One region of the Streptomyces sp. NPDC029138 genome, then DNA from elsewhere that is predicted to be linked to it. Evidence: riboswitches for the same ligand, from Rfam matches in the RefSeq annotation. Region 1 holds a riboswitch; each other region holds the start of a gene.
What was found. Region 1 has a riboswitch for cyclic di-AMP ahead of ACZ4WH_RS17930 (M23 family metallopeptidase). Riboswitches for the same ligand answer to the same signal wherever they lie in the genome.
Positions count from the first base shown of each region.

Region 2: linked by a shared signal. The riboswitch ahead of ACZ4WH_RS27065 (M23 family metallopeptidase) and the one ahead of ACZ4WH_RS17930 (M23 family metallopeptidase) in region 1 are both predicted to bind cyclic di-AMP.
Region 3: linked by a shared signal. The riboswitch ahead of ACZ4WH_RS07455 (transglycosylase family protein) and the one ahead of ACZ4WH_RS17930 (M23 family metallopeptidase) in region 1 are both predicted to bind cyclic di-AMP.

Region 1 is NZ_JBVHWM010000019.1:61,566-66,647, reverse strand. It holds gene ACZ4WH_RS17940 (M16 family metallopeptidase) at 1-1,054, shown strand, start outside; gene ACZ4WH_RS17935 (M16 family metallopeptidase) at 1,051-2,439, shown strand; cyclic di-AMP (ydaO/yuaA leader) riboswitch at 2,675-2,834, shown strand; gene ACZ4WH_RS17930 (M23 family metallopeptidase) at 2,847-3,602, shown strand; gene ACZ4WH_RS17925 (GntR family transcriptional regulator) at 3,801-4,487, shown strand; gene ACZ4WH_RS17920 (HPr family phosphocarrier protein) at 4,690-4,971, opposite strand.
Region 2 is NZ_JBVHWM010000039.1:77,207-82,288, forward strand. It holds gene ACZ4WH_RS27055 (tyrosine-protein phosphatase) at 1-426, opposite strand, end outside; gene ACZ4WH_RS27060 (alpha-galactosidase) at 599-2,674, shown strand; cyclic di-AMP (ydaO/yuaA leader) riboswitch at 2,977-3,141, shown strand; gene ACZ4WH_RS27065 (M23 family metallopeptidase) at 3,145-4,029, shown strand; gene ACZ4WH_RS27070 (SGNH/GDSL hydrolase family protein) at 4,258-5,043, shown strand.
Region 3 is NZ_JBVHWM010000005.1:91,967-97,048, reverse strand. It holds gene ACZ4WH_RS07465 (cytochrome P450 family protein) at 1-129, shown strand, start outside; gene ACZ4WH_RS07460 (transglycosylase family protein) at 345-1,418, shown strand; cyclic di-AMP (ydaO/yuaA leader) riboswitch at 1,602-1,774, shown strand; gene ACZ4WH_RS07455 (transglycosylase family protein) at 1,779-2,474, shown strand; gene eno (phosphopyruvate hydratase) at 2,774-4,060, shown strand; gene ACZ4WH_RS07445 (FtsB family cell division protein) at 4,171-4,647, shown strand; gene ACZ4WH_RS07440 (DUF501 domain-containing protein) at 4,697-5,082, shown strand, end outside.

The sequences.
Region 1 (5,082 bases):
GGAGGCCGACCGCATGGGCTCGCTGCTGGCCGCTCTGGACGACGAGTCCATGGAGAACCAGCGGGACGTCGTCAAGAACGAGCGCCGCCAGCGCTACGACAACGTGCCGTACGGCACCGCCTTCGAGAAGCTGACCGGGCTCTCCTACCCCGAGGGCCACCCCTACCATCACACGCCGATCGGCTCGATGGCGGACCTGGACGCGGCCACCCTGGAGGACGCCCGCCAGTTCTTCCGCACCTACTACGCGCCGAACAACGCGGTGCTCTCCGTGGTCGGCGACATCGATCCCCAGCAGACCCTCGCCTGGATCGAGAAGTACTTCGGCTCCATCGCGTCCCACGACGGCAAGCCCGCCCCCCGTGACGGCACCCTGCCGGACGTCATCGGCGAGCAGCTGCGCGAGGTCGTCGTGGAGGAGGTCCCGGCGCGTGCCCTGATGGCCGCCTACCGGCTCCCGCACGACGGCACGCGCGCGTGCGACGCGGCCGACCTCGCCCTGACCATCCTGGGCGGCGGCGAGTCCTCCCGCCTGTACAACCGGCTGGTGCGCCGGGACCGTACGGCCGTCACGGCCGGCTTCGGCCTGCTGCGCCTGGCCGGGGCGCCCTCCATGGGCTGGCTGGACGTGAAGACCTCCGGTGACGTCGAGGTGCCGGTCATCGAGACCGCCATCGACGAGGAGCTGGCCCGGTTCGCCGCGGAGGGCCCCACGCCCGAGGAGATGGAGCGCGCCCAGGCGCAGCTGGAGCGCGAGTGGCTGGACCGGCTCGGCACGGTCGCCGGCCGCGCCGACGAACTGTGCCGGTACGCGGTCCTGTTCGGCGACCCGCAGCTCGCCCTGACCGCCGTCAAGCGCGTCCTGGAGGTGACCCCGGAGGAGGTCCGGGAGGTCGCCAAGGCCCGCCTGCGGCCCGACAACCGCGCGGTCCTCGTCTACGAGCCGAAGTCCCCGGAGGCCGCCCCGGACGCCGAGATCCCCGAGGACCCGGAGCAGGAAGCGACCGTAGAGGCGGGCCGCGACGAGACCGAGAACGAGGAGACGGCCAAGTGACCCAGCTCGCCACCATGGACTTCCACCCCCAGCCGCAGCCCGGCGAGGCCAGGCCCTGGGCGTTCCCGGCGCCCGAGCGCACCGCGCTCGACAACGGCCTGACCGTGCTGCGCTGCCACCGCCCGGGCCAGCAGGTCGTCGCCGTCGAGGTGCTGCTGGACGCGCCGCTGGACGCCGAGCCGGCCGGCCTGGACGGCGTCGCCACGATCATGGCGCGGGCCTTCTCCGAGGGCACCGACAAGCACTCCGCCGAGGAGTTCGCCGCCGAGCTGGAGCGCGCGGGCGCCACCCTGGACGCGCACGCCGACCACCCCGGCGTCCGGCTCAGCCTGGAGGTCCCGGCCTCCCGCCTGGCCAAGGGCCTCGGCCTGCTCTCCGACGCCCTGCGCGCGCCCGCCTTCGCCGCGAGCGAGGTCGAGCGGCTGGTCCGCAACCGCCTGGACGAGATCCCGCACGAGCTGGCCAACCCCTCCCGCCGGGCCGCCAAGGAACTCTCCAAGGAGCTGTTCCCGGCGACCGCGCGCATGTCCCGCCCGCGCCAGGGCACCGAGGAGACGGTCGAGAAGATCGACGAGGCGGCCGTACGCGCCTTCTACGACCGTCATGTGCGGCCCGCCACGGCCACCATGGTCGTCGTCGGCGACCTGACCGGCGCCGACCTGGACGCGCTGCTGGGCGACACCCTGGGCGCGTGGACCGGCACCCCGGGCGAGCCCCGGCCGGTGCCGCCGGTGACCGCCGACGACACCGGGCGCGTGGTCATCGTGGACCGGCCCGGCGCGGTCCAGACGCAGCTGCTCATCGGCCGGATCGGTCCGGACCGGCACGACCGGGTGTGGCCCGCCCAGGTGCTCGGCACGTACTGCCTCGGCGGCACCCTCACCTCCCGCCTGGACCGCGTGCTGCGCGAGGAGAAGGGCTACACCTACGGCGTGCGCGCCTTCGGGCAGGTCCTGCGGTCCGCGCCGGACGGCACGGGCGCGGCGATGCTCGCCATCAGCGGCTCCGTGGACACCCCGAACACCGGCCCGGCGCTGGACGACCTGTGGAAGGTGCTGCGCACCGTCGCGGCGGACGGCCTGACCGACGCCGAGCGTGACGTCGCCGTGCAGAACCTCGTCGGTGTGGCGCCGCTGAAGTACGAGACCGCGGCGGCCGTCGCGAGCACGCTCGCCGACCAGGTCGAGCAGCACCTGCCCGACGACTTCCAGGCGACGCTGTACCAGCAGCTGGCGGCCACGGGCACGGTGGAGGCCACCGCGGCCGTCGTGAACGCCTTCCCGGTGAACCGCCTGGTGACCGTCCTCGTCGGCGACGCGTCGCAGATCAAGGCGCCGGTGGAGGCGCTGGGCATCGGTGAAGTGACCGTGGTGGCGGCCGAGTAGACGCGACTGCGGTGGCGGCCGGGTGACGGCACGCGCGCGTGGGGCCCTGGCGACCTATGGGTCGTCAGGGCCCCGCTGTTCCACTCCGCCCCCCAGATGCCCGTTTTGAGGCGGAGGTTGCCTGTCTGCCCTGTGGGATGCGCTACAAAAACCGGGACACGTTTGAGGATTGACAGCGCGCCACCGTAGCGTCGTCCGGGCTGTTCGTCAGGCAGTGCGCCGCACCCGCGGCACCGGACAGTCATCGCCGAGTCCCCGTACGGCGCGAGCCAGGGGAGCCGGGGACCCACGTCCCTGGGGTGAATCGGGCGCCCGCGCGGCTGCGAGGGGGCCCGTAGGAGACCTTCCTGCTCCGAACCCGTCAGCTAACCCGGTAGGCGAGAGGGAAGGAAAGGACCAGCCACTTCATGGCGTTCATGTGCGCCACCGGTAAGCACCGCAAGCCCGGCCGGGTGAAGCGGACCACCGTTCAGGCGGCCGGCGTCGCGGCCCTCACCACCACCGGTGTGATCGGCACCCTCGCAGCCTCCCCGGCGCTCGCCGCCGAGAACTCCACGGAGCAGACCGGCCTCACCCCGGTCGTCGCCGTGTCCGAGGACGTCGCCGACGAGATCGACGCTCAGGCCGCCGCGCAGCAGCAGGCCGCCGAGCAGAAGGCTGCCGAGGAGGCCGCGGCGAAGGCGGCGGCCGAGCGGGCCCAGGAGATCCGCGCCGCCAAGGCCCGGGCCGCCCGTGAGGCCGAGCGCAAGCGGCTGAACGCCTTCGTCGCCCCGATCGCGCACTCGTACGTGTCGACCGCCTACCAGGCCAGCAGCTCCCTGTGGTCCTCCGGTTCGCACACCGGCATCGACTTCCACGCGGCCAGCGGCACGGCCGTCCACGCGGTGGGCTCCGGCACGGTCGTCTCCACGGGCTGGGGCGGCGCGTACGGCAACCAGGTCGTGATCCGCATGGCCGACGGCATGTACACCCAGTACGGGCACCTGTCGTCCATCGGAGTCACGGTGGGCCAGAAGGTCGTCCCGGGCCAGCAGATCGGCCTGTCCGGCGCCACCGGCAACGTCACCGGCCCGCACCTCCACTTCGAGGCGCGCACGACCCCCGAGTACGGCTCGGACATCGACCCCGTCGCCTACCTCCGCAAGCACGGCGTGAACGTCTGACACCGACCGCACGGCTGTCCGAGGCCCCGGCTCACCGAGCCGGGGCTTTCGCCGTTTTTCACGGTGTCCGCCGGATCCGCTGTCCAAAAAATAGCCATGGATTAGGGCCCGCCGTCGGAAATTCCGGCTCATTGGAATAGAGTCACGGAACACACGTCCATCGTCGACGTTTCACGGGGATTAAGGCGGAGGTCGGACATGCGTATTCCGGCGCACTCGGTGTGCACGGCCATCCGGGACGACATCGTCGCGGGTGTCTACGAGCGCGGCAGCCGCCTCACCGAGGAAGTCCTGGCCCGCCGCTACGGCGTCTCACGCGTCCCCGTCCGCGAGGCCCTGCGCACCCTGGAGGCCGAGGGCTTCGTGGTGACGCGCCGGCACGCGGGCGCGTGCGTGGCCGAACCGACCGAGCAGGAGGCCGCCGACCTGCTGGAGATGCGGACGCTGCTGGAGCCGCTGGGCGCCGCCCGGGCCGCGCAGCGGCGCACCGAGGCCCATCTGAAGGTGCTGCGCGGTCTGGTCCGGCTGGGCCAGGAGCGGGCCCGCAGGGGCGGCATCGAGGACCTGCGCTCGCTGGGCGGCTGGTTCCACGAGACGCTGGCCCAGGCCTCCGGCAGCACCTCACTGACCTCGATGCTCACCCAGCTGCGGCACAAGATCGCCTGGATGTACGTGGTGGAGGCGCCGCTCAGCCCGATGGAGTCCTGGACGGAGCACGGCGCGATCGTGGACGCGGTGGCGCGCGGGGACGGGGAGCGCGCGCGGGCGCTCACGGCGCTGCACGCCGAGCGAGCGACGGGTGCGCACCGGCTGCGCTTTTCCCCCGCCGCGGAGCGTGTGAGGAGTTCGCAACACCCCGTAAACATGTCGGGCCCGCGGCATTAACAAGCGCACCGTATACAAAGAAGAGTAATTTCCGGGCGGGGTATTTCCTGCTGCCCGAATTCATCGCGCCGTATTCGCGAGAGTTCGCCGGGAGTCGGCGGGCGGTAAATCGACGGCACATCGGGCCGAGCGTGCGCGCATACGGCGAAGCCGCGCCGCCCCGAAAGGCGAACGCGGCTCCGGCGCTCTGCGCGGTGGTCGCTCAGACGGTCTCGGGCAGCTCTTCCAGGCCCTCGGAGACCAGCTTGGCCAGACGGTCCAGGGCGGCGTCGGCGCCCTCGGCGTCGGAGGCGAGGACGATCTCCTCGCCACCCTGGGCACCCAGGCCCAGGACGGCCAGCATGGAGGCCGCGTTGACGGGGTTGCCCCCGGCCTTGGCGATCGTCACCGGGACGCCTGCGGCCGTGGCGGCTCGGACGAAGATGGAGGCGGGGCGGGCGTGGAGGCCCTCGGCCCAGCCGACGTTGACGCGGCGCTCAGCCATGTGTTGCTGCCCTTCGGTGTTCAGGTTGTCTAGACCAGTTTCCCATACCGTGAAGCGTGTCCGGAGCGGACCTTCGTCCCCTCCGGTGTGGCGCCGGACCGCGGCCTCGGT
Region 2 (5,082 bases), on a different contig from region 1:
CACGCGCGCGTGCTCGGCGGTGCGCTCCCTGACGATCTTCCGGTAGGAGGCGATCATCCGGGCCGCGCCCTTGCCGTCGTCCAGGATCGCGCGCAGCTGGTCGAGGTCGCCGTCGCGGACCATCTGCCAGAACTCGGCGCCGTCCGCCGGATCGCTCAGCGGCAGGTTCACATTCCGCACGCCGGGCAGCTCGACATCCGGGCCCTCCAGCTTCTGGTCGGCCGCGTTGCGGAAGTCGAAGACCGTGTGCAGGCCCAGGGAGGCGAGGAAGGCCGCGTCCTCCTCCGTCGCGTGCGCCAGGTGCCCGCTGCGGAACAGCACGCCGTACCGCACCCGCCGCCCGTCCGTGGTCGGCAGCCCGCCCACGTCACGGAAATTGCGCACTCCGGCCAGCTCCGGCTCGGTCGACGGGACCTGCTGCGTCACGGGGGCTCCTCCCGGTCGGTTCCCGCCGTCGCGGCTCGTCGGCAGGCGCTCCGTCGACCATACGGCATCGATTTCCTCGGGCAATGAGTTGTCCACAGGCATTGTCAGAGGGGTCCGCGGCCCCTGATGATGTTGGCACTTGAGCGGATCTGTTGGCACCTGTGAGGTCTCGATGCTGGACATCGCCGAAGACGGTCGTACCTGGCTCCTGTCGGGCCCCGGCAGCAGCTACGCCCTGCATCTGACCGGCGCGGACGAGCTGCTCCACCTGCACTGGGGGCCACGGATCGCCCTCGCCGACGCCGAGGCCCTCGCGGTGAGCCCGCTGCCCGGCTACTGGCCCTTCGAGTCCCCGCTCGACGGCCGGGAGGAGTACCCCGTCGAGGGCGGCCCCCGCTTCGTCCGCCCCGCCCTGTCCGTGCGCACCGAGGAGCGGCGCGGCACCGAGTGGCGCTTCGTGTCGTACGACACCACGGAGGACGACGAGCTGCGGCTGCGCTTCGACGACGACGGCGTGGTGATCACCCTGCACTACCGCATGCGCGGGGACGTCGTCGAGCGCTGGGTCACCGTCGAGAACGGCGGCCACGCGCGCGTGGAGCTGCTGAGGGCCGACGCGGCCACCTGGACCCTGCCCGACCGCGAGGGCTGGCGGCTGTCCCAGCTGCACGGTCGCTGGGCCGCCGAGTCCCGGCTCGCCACCGCCCCCCTCACCTTCGGTGAGAAGGTCATCGGCAGCCGCCGCGGCCACACCGGCCACCAGCACCTGCCCTGGGTCGCCCTCGACACCGACGCCACCGAGGAGCGCGGCGAGGTCTACGGCTGCGCGCTCGGCTGGTCCGGCTCCTGGCGCATCGCGGTCGCCCAGCTCCCGGACGCGCGCGTGCAGATCACCGGCGGCGCCGGCTACGACGACTCGGGCCTGCTGCTCCTCGCGCCCGGGGAGTCGTACACCACCCCGGTCTTCGCGGGGCTGTGGACCGACGGCGGCTTCGGCGGCGCGAGCCGCGCCTGGCACGCCTACCAGCGGGCGTACGTCATCCCGGACGCCGAGCGGGACCGGCCCGTGCTGTTCAACTCGTGGGAGGCCACCTTCTTCGACATCTCCGAGGAGCAGCAGCTCACGCTCGCCCGCCGGGCCGCCGAGATCGGCATCGAGCTGTTCGTCGTCGACGACGGCTGGTTCGGCGCCCGCACCAGCGACCGCGCCGGCCTCGGCGACTGGACGCCCAACCCCGACCGCTTCCCGCACGGCCTGAAGCCCCTCGCCGACCAGGTGCACGGGCTCGGCATGCAGTTCGGCATCTGGGTCGAGCCCGAGATGGTCAACCCGGACAGCGACCTGTACCGCGCCCACCCGGACTGGGTGCAGTACCAACCGGGACGGAAGCGGACGGAACTGCGCAATCAGCTCGTTCTCAACCTCGCGCGCGAGGACGTCCAGGAGTATCTGTGGGAGCAGTTGGACACCCTGCTGTCCAGCGCCCCGATCGACTACGTGAAGTGGGACTTCAACCGCTGCTTCACCGACGCCGGCTGGCCCGGGGAGCCGTACCCGCAGCGCCTGTGGGTGGACCACGTCCGCGCCCTCTACGCCCTGCTGGACAGGCTGCGGGCCGCGCACCCCAAAGTCGCCTTCGAGTCCTGCTCGGGCGGCGGCGGCCGGATCGACCTCGGGGTGCTCGGCCGCACCGACCAGGTGTGGACCTCCGACAACACCGACCCGCTGGACCGGCTCGCCATCCAGCACGGCTTCACGCAGATCCATCCCGCGCGCGTGATGGCGGCCTGGGTCACCGACAGCCCGAACACCCAGCTCAACGGGCGGGTCAGCTCGCTGCGCTTCCGGTTCGTCAGTGCCATGGCGGGGGTGCTCGGGGTCGGTGGCGACCTGACCGAGTGGAGCGCGGAGGAGCTGGCCGAGGCCCGGCGGTGGGTGGAGCTGTACAAGCAGATCCGCCCGGTCGTGCAGCACGGCGAGCTGTACCGGCTGCGGCCCCCGACGGGCGGTCTGAGCGCCGTGCAGTACGTCCGGGGGGAGGAGACCGTCGTCCTCGCCTGGTTGCAGGCGCAGAGCTACGGCGAGCCGGTACCGGCGGTGCGGCTGCGCGGGCTCGACCCGGCGGCGTCGTACGAATGCCGCGAAACGGGCGAAGTGTACCGAGGTGCCGTACTGCTGCACCATGGGCTGCGGACCGGGCTCAAGGGTGACCTGGATGCGACGGTTATCCACCTGCGTCGTATCTGACTTTTCTGCCCGAATTGACGCCTTCATTCCAACTCGCCGCGGAATGGGGGAGCCTGGAGGGGTGGAGCGTGAGGAGCGTCATATCGGTGACGGTGCGTCGCGCGCCATGTCCACGTAATTCCGCTGGGGAATAGGCGAATTGAAAAGGAGAAGGGGCGGGAATTCACGCTCGGTGACCGTGAATTCCCGTATCCGATCATCCGAAACCGGAACAACGGGAACCGGCTGCTTGTTTCCGCGCGTCCTGCTCGCTTACGTTCGCCACCGACCCGGGCGGAACGCCGAATCCTGCCGCCGTCCGGACTCCCCACACACTTGACCCGCGTCGGCAGGAGCGGGGGACCCACCAGGTAAGAACTGCCTGTCCGGTCTCCGCGACAGGCTAGGGGTGCAGCCGTGCCGCGCACGGCCGGGCAGCTCCAGCCCGAACCCGACAGCTGACCTCGCAGGCGTCGGAGAGGAATTGCGCCATGCCTGCCAAGGGTAAGCACCGACGTCCCAAGACCCCGCGTTTTTCCCGCTCCCTCGCCGTCGCCGGAACCGGTGGCGCCGCCCTGGCCCTGCCCCTCCTCGGGGCCACCGGAGCGCACGCCGCGACCCCCGCGCAGTCCGTCTCCGGACCGGCCGCGCAGACCCTTCCCGACGCGGTGAAGAAGACTGCCGCGCAGCAGAACTCGGGCGTGCGCACCTACACCGTGCGCAGCGGCGACTGCCTCGCGACGATCGCCGCGGACCAGCACGTCAGCGGCGGCTGGCAGCGGCTCTACGACGACAACCGGCAGGCCATCGGCGCCGACCCGGCGGTCATCCACCCGGGCCTGAAGCTGAGCCTCGGCGAGAAGGCGGCGGCCACCACGGAGTCGGCGGCCCCCAAGTCCACGGATTCCGCCGCATCGAAGTCCACCCAGCAGGCCTCGGCGAAGCCCGCTTCCCAGCCCGCGTCCGCCGGTTACACCCTCCCGGTGGCCGGCGCCACCGTCGGCACCGCCTACCACGTCGCCGGCAGCATGTGGTCCAGCGGCTACCACACCGGCGTCGACTTCGTCGTCCCGACCGGCACCCCGCTCAAGGCCGTCGGCGCGGGCACCGTCGTCTCCGCCGGCTGGGGCGGCGCGTACGGCAACCAGGTCGTCATCAAGCTGAACGACGGCTACTACGCCCAGTACGGCCACCTCTCCCGGCTCTCCGTCTCGGCCGGGCAGAGCGTGACCGCGGGTCAGCAGATCGGCCTGTCCGGCGCCACCGGCAACGTGACCGGCCCGCACCTGCACTTCGAGATCCGCACCACGCCGAACTACGGCTCGGACGTGGACCCGGTCGCCTACCTCCGCTCGCACGGCGTCGCCGTCGGCTGACGCCCGCGCCCCCTTCGAACCACCTGCCTGACACGCTGCCGAAGGCCGGACCCACGATCCCCGGGTCCGGCCTTCGGTGTACCGGCAGCCTCTATTCCTTGCTTTGCAAATTATTTAAGAGTGGCTCATCTCACCGTTCGTCAAGCCCTGCCTACGGTCGCGTAGGTCACATCCGAAGGTGAATCATGGTCCGACGTGGCAGACGATTCGAAGAATGACAGCAGATCAGTGATCGGGTCGTACGTGGCGGTGGGGGACAGCTTCACCGAGGGCGTCGGCGACCCCGGCCCCGACGGGGCGTTCGTGGGCTGGGCCGACCGCTTCGCGGTGCTGCTCGCCGACCGGCGTCCCGAGGGAGACTTCCAGTACACCAACCTCGCCGTGCGCGGGAAGCTGCTGGACCAGATCGTGGCCGACCAGGTGCCGCAGGCCATCGGCATGGCCCCGGACCTGATCTCCTTCTGCGCCGGCGGGAACGACATCATCCGCCCGGGCACGGACCCCGACGAGGTGGCCGAGCGCTTCGAACGGGCCGTGGCCCGGCTGACGGAGGCCGCCGGCACGGTCATGGTGACGACCGGGTTCGACACCCGTGGCGTCCCCGTCCTCAAGCACCTGCGCGGCAAGATCGCCACCTACAACGGGCACGTCCGTGCCATCGCCGACCGGTACGGCTGCCCCGTCCTCGACCTGTGGTCCCTCAAGTCCGTGCAGGACCGCAGGGCCTGGGACAACGACCGGCTGCACCTCTCGCCCGAGGGGCACACGCGCGTGGCACTGCGCGCCGGACAGGTCCTCGGCCTGGACGTCCCGGCCGACCCGGAGCAGCCGTGGCCGCCGCTGCCGCCCCGGGGCACGCTGGAGATCCGCCGCGACGACGTCCAGTGGGCCCGCGAGTACCTCGTCCCCTGGATCGGCCGCCGCCTGCGCGGCGAATCCTCCGGCGACCACGTGACCGCGAAGGGAACGCTGTCACCGCACGACATCAAGATGCGGATCGCTTCGGTGGCCTAGGCTCGCCCGGAACGCTCGCTTCCGCCCGCCACGGCCCGC
Region 3 (5,082 bases), on a different contig from region 1:
CTCACCCGGCTGCCCGATCTGCGGCTCGCCGCGGACCCGGCCGAGCTGCGCTGGCGCGGCGGGCTCATCATGCGCGGCCTGCGCACGCTGCCGGTGGAGTTCACGCCCACCGACGGCCACAGGGCCTGATCGCACCGCCTGATCGCACCGCCTGGACGCGGCCCGCCGGGGCCTCGGCACAGGTCCTTCAAGGGAAGATGACAGACGTTCAACTCTGTGATCTTCACGTGATCTGCGCGGCATGAACTTGTGACAAGTGATCGTCTGCCGATACGTTCACCCATCAGCGCGGCGACCGGCTTCATCCGCCGCGCCGGTCCTGCTGTCGCTCGAAAGGCTTCTGCATGCTCTCCGGGAACGGCCGACACCGTCGCCCCCGTCAGGCCCCGGCTCTCCTCGTCGCGGCCGGAGTGACCGGCTCCGCCATCGCCATCCCGCTCCTCGGCGCGGCGAGCGCCAACGCGGCGGACGGCACCACCTGGGACAAGGTGGCCGAGTGCGAGAGCGGCGGCTCCTGGAGCGCGGACCCTGGCAACGGGTACTACGGCGGCCTCCAGATCTCGCAGGAGGACTGGAACGCGTACGGCGGCGGCCGGTTCGCGGCCAGCCCCGACCAGGCCAGCCGCAACCAGCAGATCGCCGTCGCCGAGAAGATCCTCGCCGACAGGGGCACCACCCCCTGGGCCACCTGCGCCCTGCTGTCCGGTCTGACCGAGGACTCGGGCTCGACGCACGTCGACACGGGTGTCGGCGGCTCCGGTGGCAGCGGCGGTTCGGGTGACTCGTCCGGATCGGCCGGCAACTCCGGTACATCCGGTTCGTCCGGTGGCTCCGACTCGTCCGGTCTGCCGGGTTCGTCGCCCTCCACCGGTGCCGGCTCGGACGCCAACTCCGGCTCGAAGACGGGTTCCTCCTCGGACGACACCGGCACTCCGAGCGTCAAGCCGGGCAAGGACGCCGGTGAGGCCACCGGTTCGACGGGGACCAAAACCCCCAAGTCCGACAAGTCCACCGCGCCGAGCGCCGGAAGCTCACAGGGAACCGACAGTTCGCCCACGGCCACCCCGGACGCCGGCATCCAGGACAACCCGCAGCAGGCCGCCGGTTCTTGGAGCCTGGTCGACACCGGGTCCCTCAGCGGCGGACGCCACCGCGGCGCGAGCGCGGACGAGACCGGTGCGGACGAAAGCGTGACAAACGGTCAGAAGGCCGCATCTTCCGGCCGTCATGCCTCCCGCGAAACGGACACGTACACCGTCCGCCAGGGCGACTCCCTCGTCTCCATCGCCGACTCCCTTGACGTCGACGGCGGGTGGCGCGCGCTCTACGCCGACAACAAGACGGCCATCGGAACCGACCCGAACGACATCAGTGCCGGTCAGACCCTGGAAATCGGGGGCGAAACGGGCGCGAGGTAGCGGGAGTTGACGCCCCACTTAACGCCCTAATGTCCGGTTTGGCGAAAGTGTGGGATGAGTCTCAGAAGCCCTGATCGTCTTTGAAATTCCGCGGATCGCGTGTCTACGGTCAGGACCGCTCGTCACCACGAGCCCCGGCAGCCGCAACGCCGAATCCTGCCAGCGGTTGCCCGGGAACAGTCGTCGCGTCAAGCGCCGTAGGCAGGAGCGGGGGACCCAAGGTAAGTGCCGGGCCCGGCAGTTGATGCCGGAACCGGCTGGGGGTGAAGCCGCATCCCGCGCAAGCGGAGTGCGGCCGGGCAACTCAACCGGCCCGAACCCGACAGCTCACCTCGCAGGCGTCGGTGAGGGGATCGATCCATGCTGTTCTCCAGCAAGGGCAAGCACCGTCGTCCGTCCAAGGCCGTCCGCGCCATCACGCTCGCCGGTGTCACCGGTGCCGCCGTCGCCGCCCCGCTGATGGCGGCCGGCAACGCCTCCGCCGCCACCGCCTCCCAGTGGGACACGGTCGCCCAGTGCGAGTCCGGCGGCAACTGGTCCATCAACACCGGCAACGGCTACTACGGCGGTCTCCAGTTCTCCGCCTCCACCTGGGCCGCGTACGGCGGCACGCAGTACGCCGCCACCGCCGACAAGGCGAGCAAGGCGCAGCAGATAGCCGTCGCCGAGAAGGTCCTCGCCGCTCAGGGCAAGGGCGCCTGGCCGGTCTGCGGCACGGGCCTGTCCAGCACCCCGTACAACGGCTCCGCCCCGAGCACCTCCACGAACTCGGGCGGCTCCACCACACGCTCCACCGGCGAGCAGGCCGCCTCCCGCTCCGCCGAGCGTCCGGCCGCGAGCCCGAGCAAGAGCCAGAGCAGGACCGTCACCACCCCGACCGGCAAGAAGGTCAAGAAGGGCGACGGCGAGTACAAGGTCGTCACCGGTGACACCCTCAGCTCCATCGCCGAGAAGCACCACGTGCAGGGCGGCTGGCAGAAGCTGTTCGAGCTGAACAAGGACATCGTCGAGGATGCCAACCTGATCTACCCGGGTCAGCAGCTGCACCTGAAGTGACATCCGGCTCCGAGCCGGAGCAGAGGCCCGCGCATCCTCGCGGGCCACGCTGAAGGCCCCTGTGCGGGCCGTCCCCCCGTCCCCACGGGCTCCCCGCCCCGGTGCGTGTTCCCCCGTACGCACCGGGGCGGGGCTTTTTCGTGTCCACCGCCCCCGCACCCTTTGTTTCGGCGAGAAACAAAAGGTACCGTCGGCTTGTCCACGGGACGGTCGGTCGGTGGCCGACGCCCCTGGGACGGTTAGGCTCTAGTCGCAAGGCACACCAGCCCCGCACTTCCAGCGTCACATCCAAGAAGGAGATGCTCGTGCCGTCCATCGACGTCGTCGTAGCCCGGGAAATCCTGGACTCCCGAGGCAACCCCACGGTCGAGGTCGAGGTCGGCCTCGACGACGGCAGCACGGGTCGTGCCGCCGTCCCGTCCGGCGCCTCGACGGGCGCCTTCGAGGCCATCGAGCTGCGCGACGGTGACCCGAACCGCTACCAGGGCAAGGGTGTCGAGAAGGCCGTCCTCGCCGTCATCGAGCAGATCGGCCCGGAGCTGGTCGGCTACGACGCCACCGAGCAGCGCCTGATCGACCAGGCCATGTTCGACCTGGACGCCACCGACAACAAGGGCTCCCTCGGCGCCAACGCCATCCTCGGCGTCTCGCTCGCCGTCGCCCACGCCGCCTCCGAGGCCAGCGACCTCCCCCTCTTCCGCTACCTGGGCGGCCCGAACGCGCACCTGCTGCCGGTGCCGATGATGAACATCCTGAACGGCGGCTCGCACGCCGACTCCAACGTGGACATCCAGGAGTTCATGATCGCCCCGATCGGCGCGGAGTCCTTCTCCGAGGCGCTGCGCTGGGGCACCGAGGTCTACCACACCCTGAAGAAGGTCCTGAAGAGCAAGGGCCTGTCCACCGGCCTCGGCGACGAGGGCGGCTTCGCCCCGAACCTCGGCTCCAACCGTGAGGCCCTCGACCTCATCCTGGAGGCCATCAAGGAGGCCGGCTACGCCCCCGGCCAGCAGATCGCCCTCGCGCTCGACGTGGCCGCCTCCGAGTTCTACAAGGACGGCAAGTACCTCTTCGAGGGCAAGGAGCGCTCCGCCGCCGAGATGACGGAGTACTACGAGGAGCTCGTGGCGGCCTACCCGCTCGTCTCCATCGAGGACCCGCTGTTCGAGGACGACTGGGCGGGCTGGAAGGTCCTCACCGACCGCCTCGGCGACAAGGTCCAGATCGTCGGTGACGACCTGTTCGTCACCAACCCCGAGCGCCTCGCCCGTGGCATCGAGGAGGGCGCGGCCAACGCCCTGCTGGTCAAGGTCAACCAGATCGGCTCGCTGACCGAGACCCTGGACGCCGTCGAGCTGGCCCAGCGCAACGGCTTCAAGTGCATGATGTCGCACCGCTCCGGCGAGACCGAGGACGTCACCATCGCCGACCTGGCCGTCGCCACCAACTGCGGCCAGATCAAGACCGGCGCCCCGGCCCGCTCCGAGCGCGTCGCCAAGTACAACCAGCTGCTGCGCATCGAGGAGATCCTCGACGACGCGGCGGTGTACGCCGGCCGCAGCGCGTTCCCGCGCTTCAAGGGCTGAGCTGAGCCTTCCTGGGCTAAGTCCTAGCCAGTCGTACGTACGTCCCCGTACTCGGTCCCGTACCGTGTCCGGGGACGTACGCACGTGTGAAAGGGGAGGCGGAGAGCCAGATGGCCGTGAAGGACCGGGACCGTTTCTCCACCGCGACCAGGCTGCGGCTGCTCGGCGAGCAGACAGCGGCCCGTGTCTACCGCTCCCAGACCAAGCGGCAGGCCCGCCGCTCCCGGCTCACCGGCCGCGCGGCCCTGCTCGCGCTGGTGCTGTGCACGATGATCGTCGCCCTGGCGTATCCGATGCGGCAGTACGTCTCCCAGCGCGCGGAGATCGCCGACCTCCAGCGGCAGCGGGAGGAGGCCCGCCGGCGCGTCGAGCAGCTGCGCGACCTGAAGGCGCGCTGGCAGGACGACGCCTACGCCGAGCAGCAGATCCGCCGCCGGCTGCACTATGTGATGCCCGGCGAGACCGGGTACGTGGTCGTCGACCCGGGCGCGGCCAGGCAGTCCCGCACCGACCTCGGGGCCGCCCACCGGCCCTGGTACGCGAACGTCTGGGACGGCGTCGACAAGTCCGACGCCTCCGACCAGTGACCGGCCCGCCGGTCGCGACACCCGACAGAAAGCCACCCTGAAAGCAGTCATGGAAACCCCTCCGCCGCCCACTCCGCGCACCGAGCCCACCGACGCGGACGTAGAGGCCTTCAAGCAGCAGCTGGGCCGCCCGCCGCGGGGCCTGAGGGCCATCGCGCACCGCTGCCCGTGCGGTCAGCCGGACGTCGTCGAGACGGCACCGCGCCTGCCCGACGGCACGCCCTTCCCGACGCTGTACTACCTGACGTGCCCGAAGGCGTCCTCCGCCATCGGCACGCTGGAGGCGAACGGCGTGATGAAGGAGATGACCGAGCGGCTGGGGCGCGACCCCGAGCTGGCCGCCGCCTACCGGGCCGCGCACGAGGACTACATCCGGCGCCGGGACGAGATCGAGGTCCTTCAGGGCTTCCCGAGCGCGGGCGGCATGCCGGACCG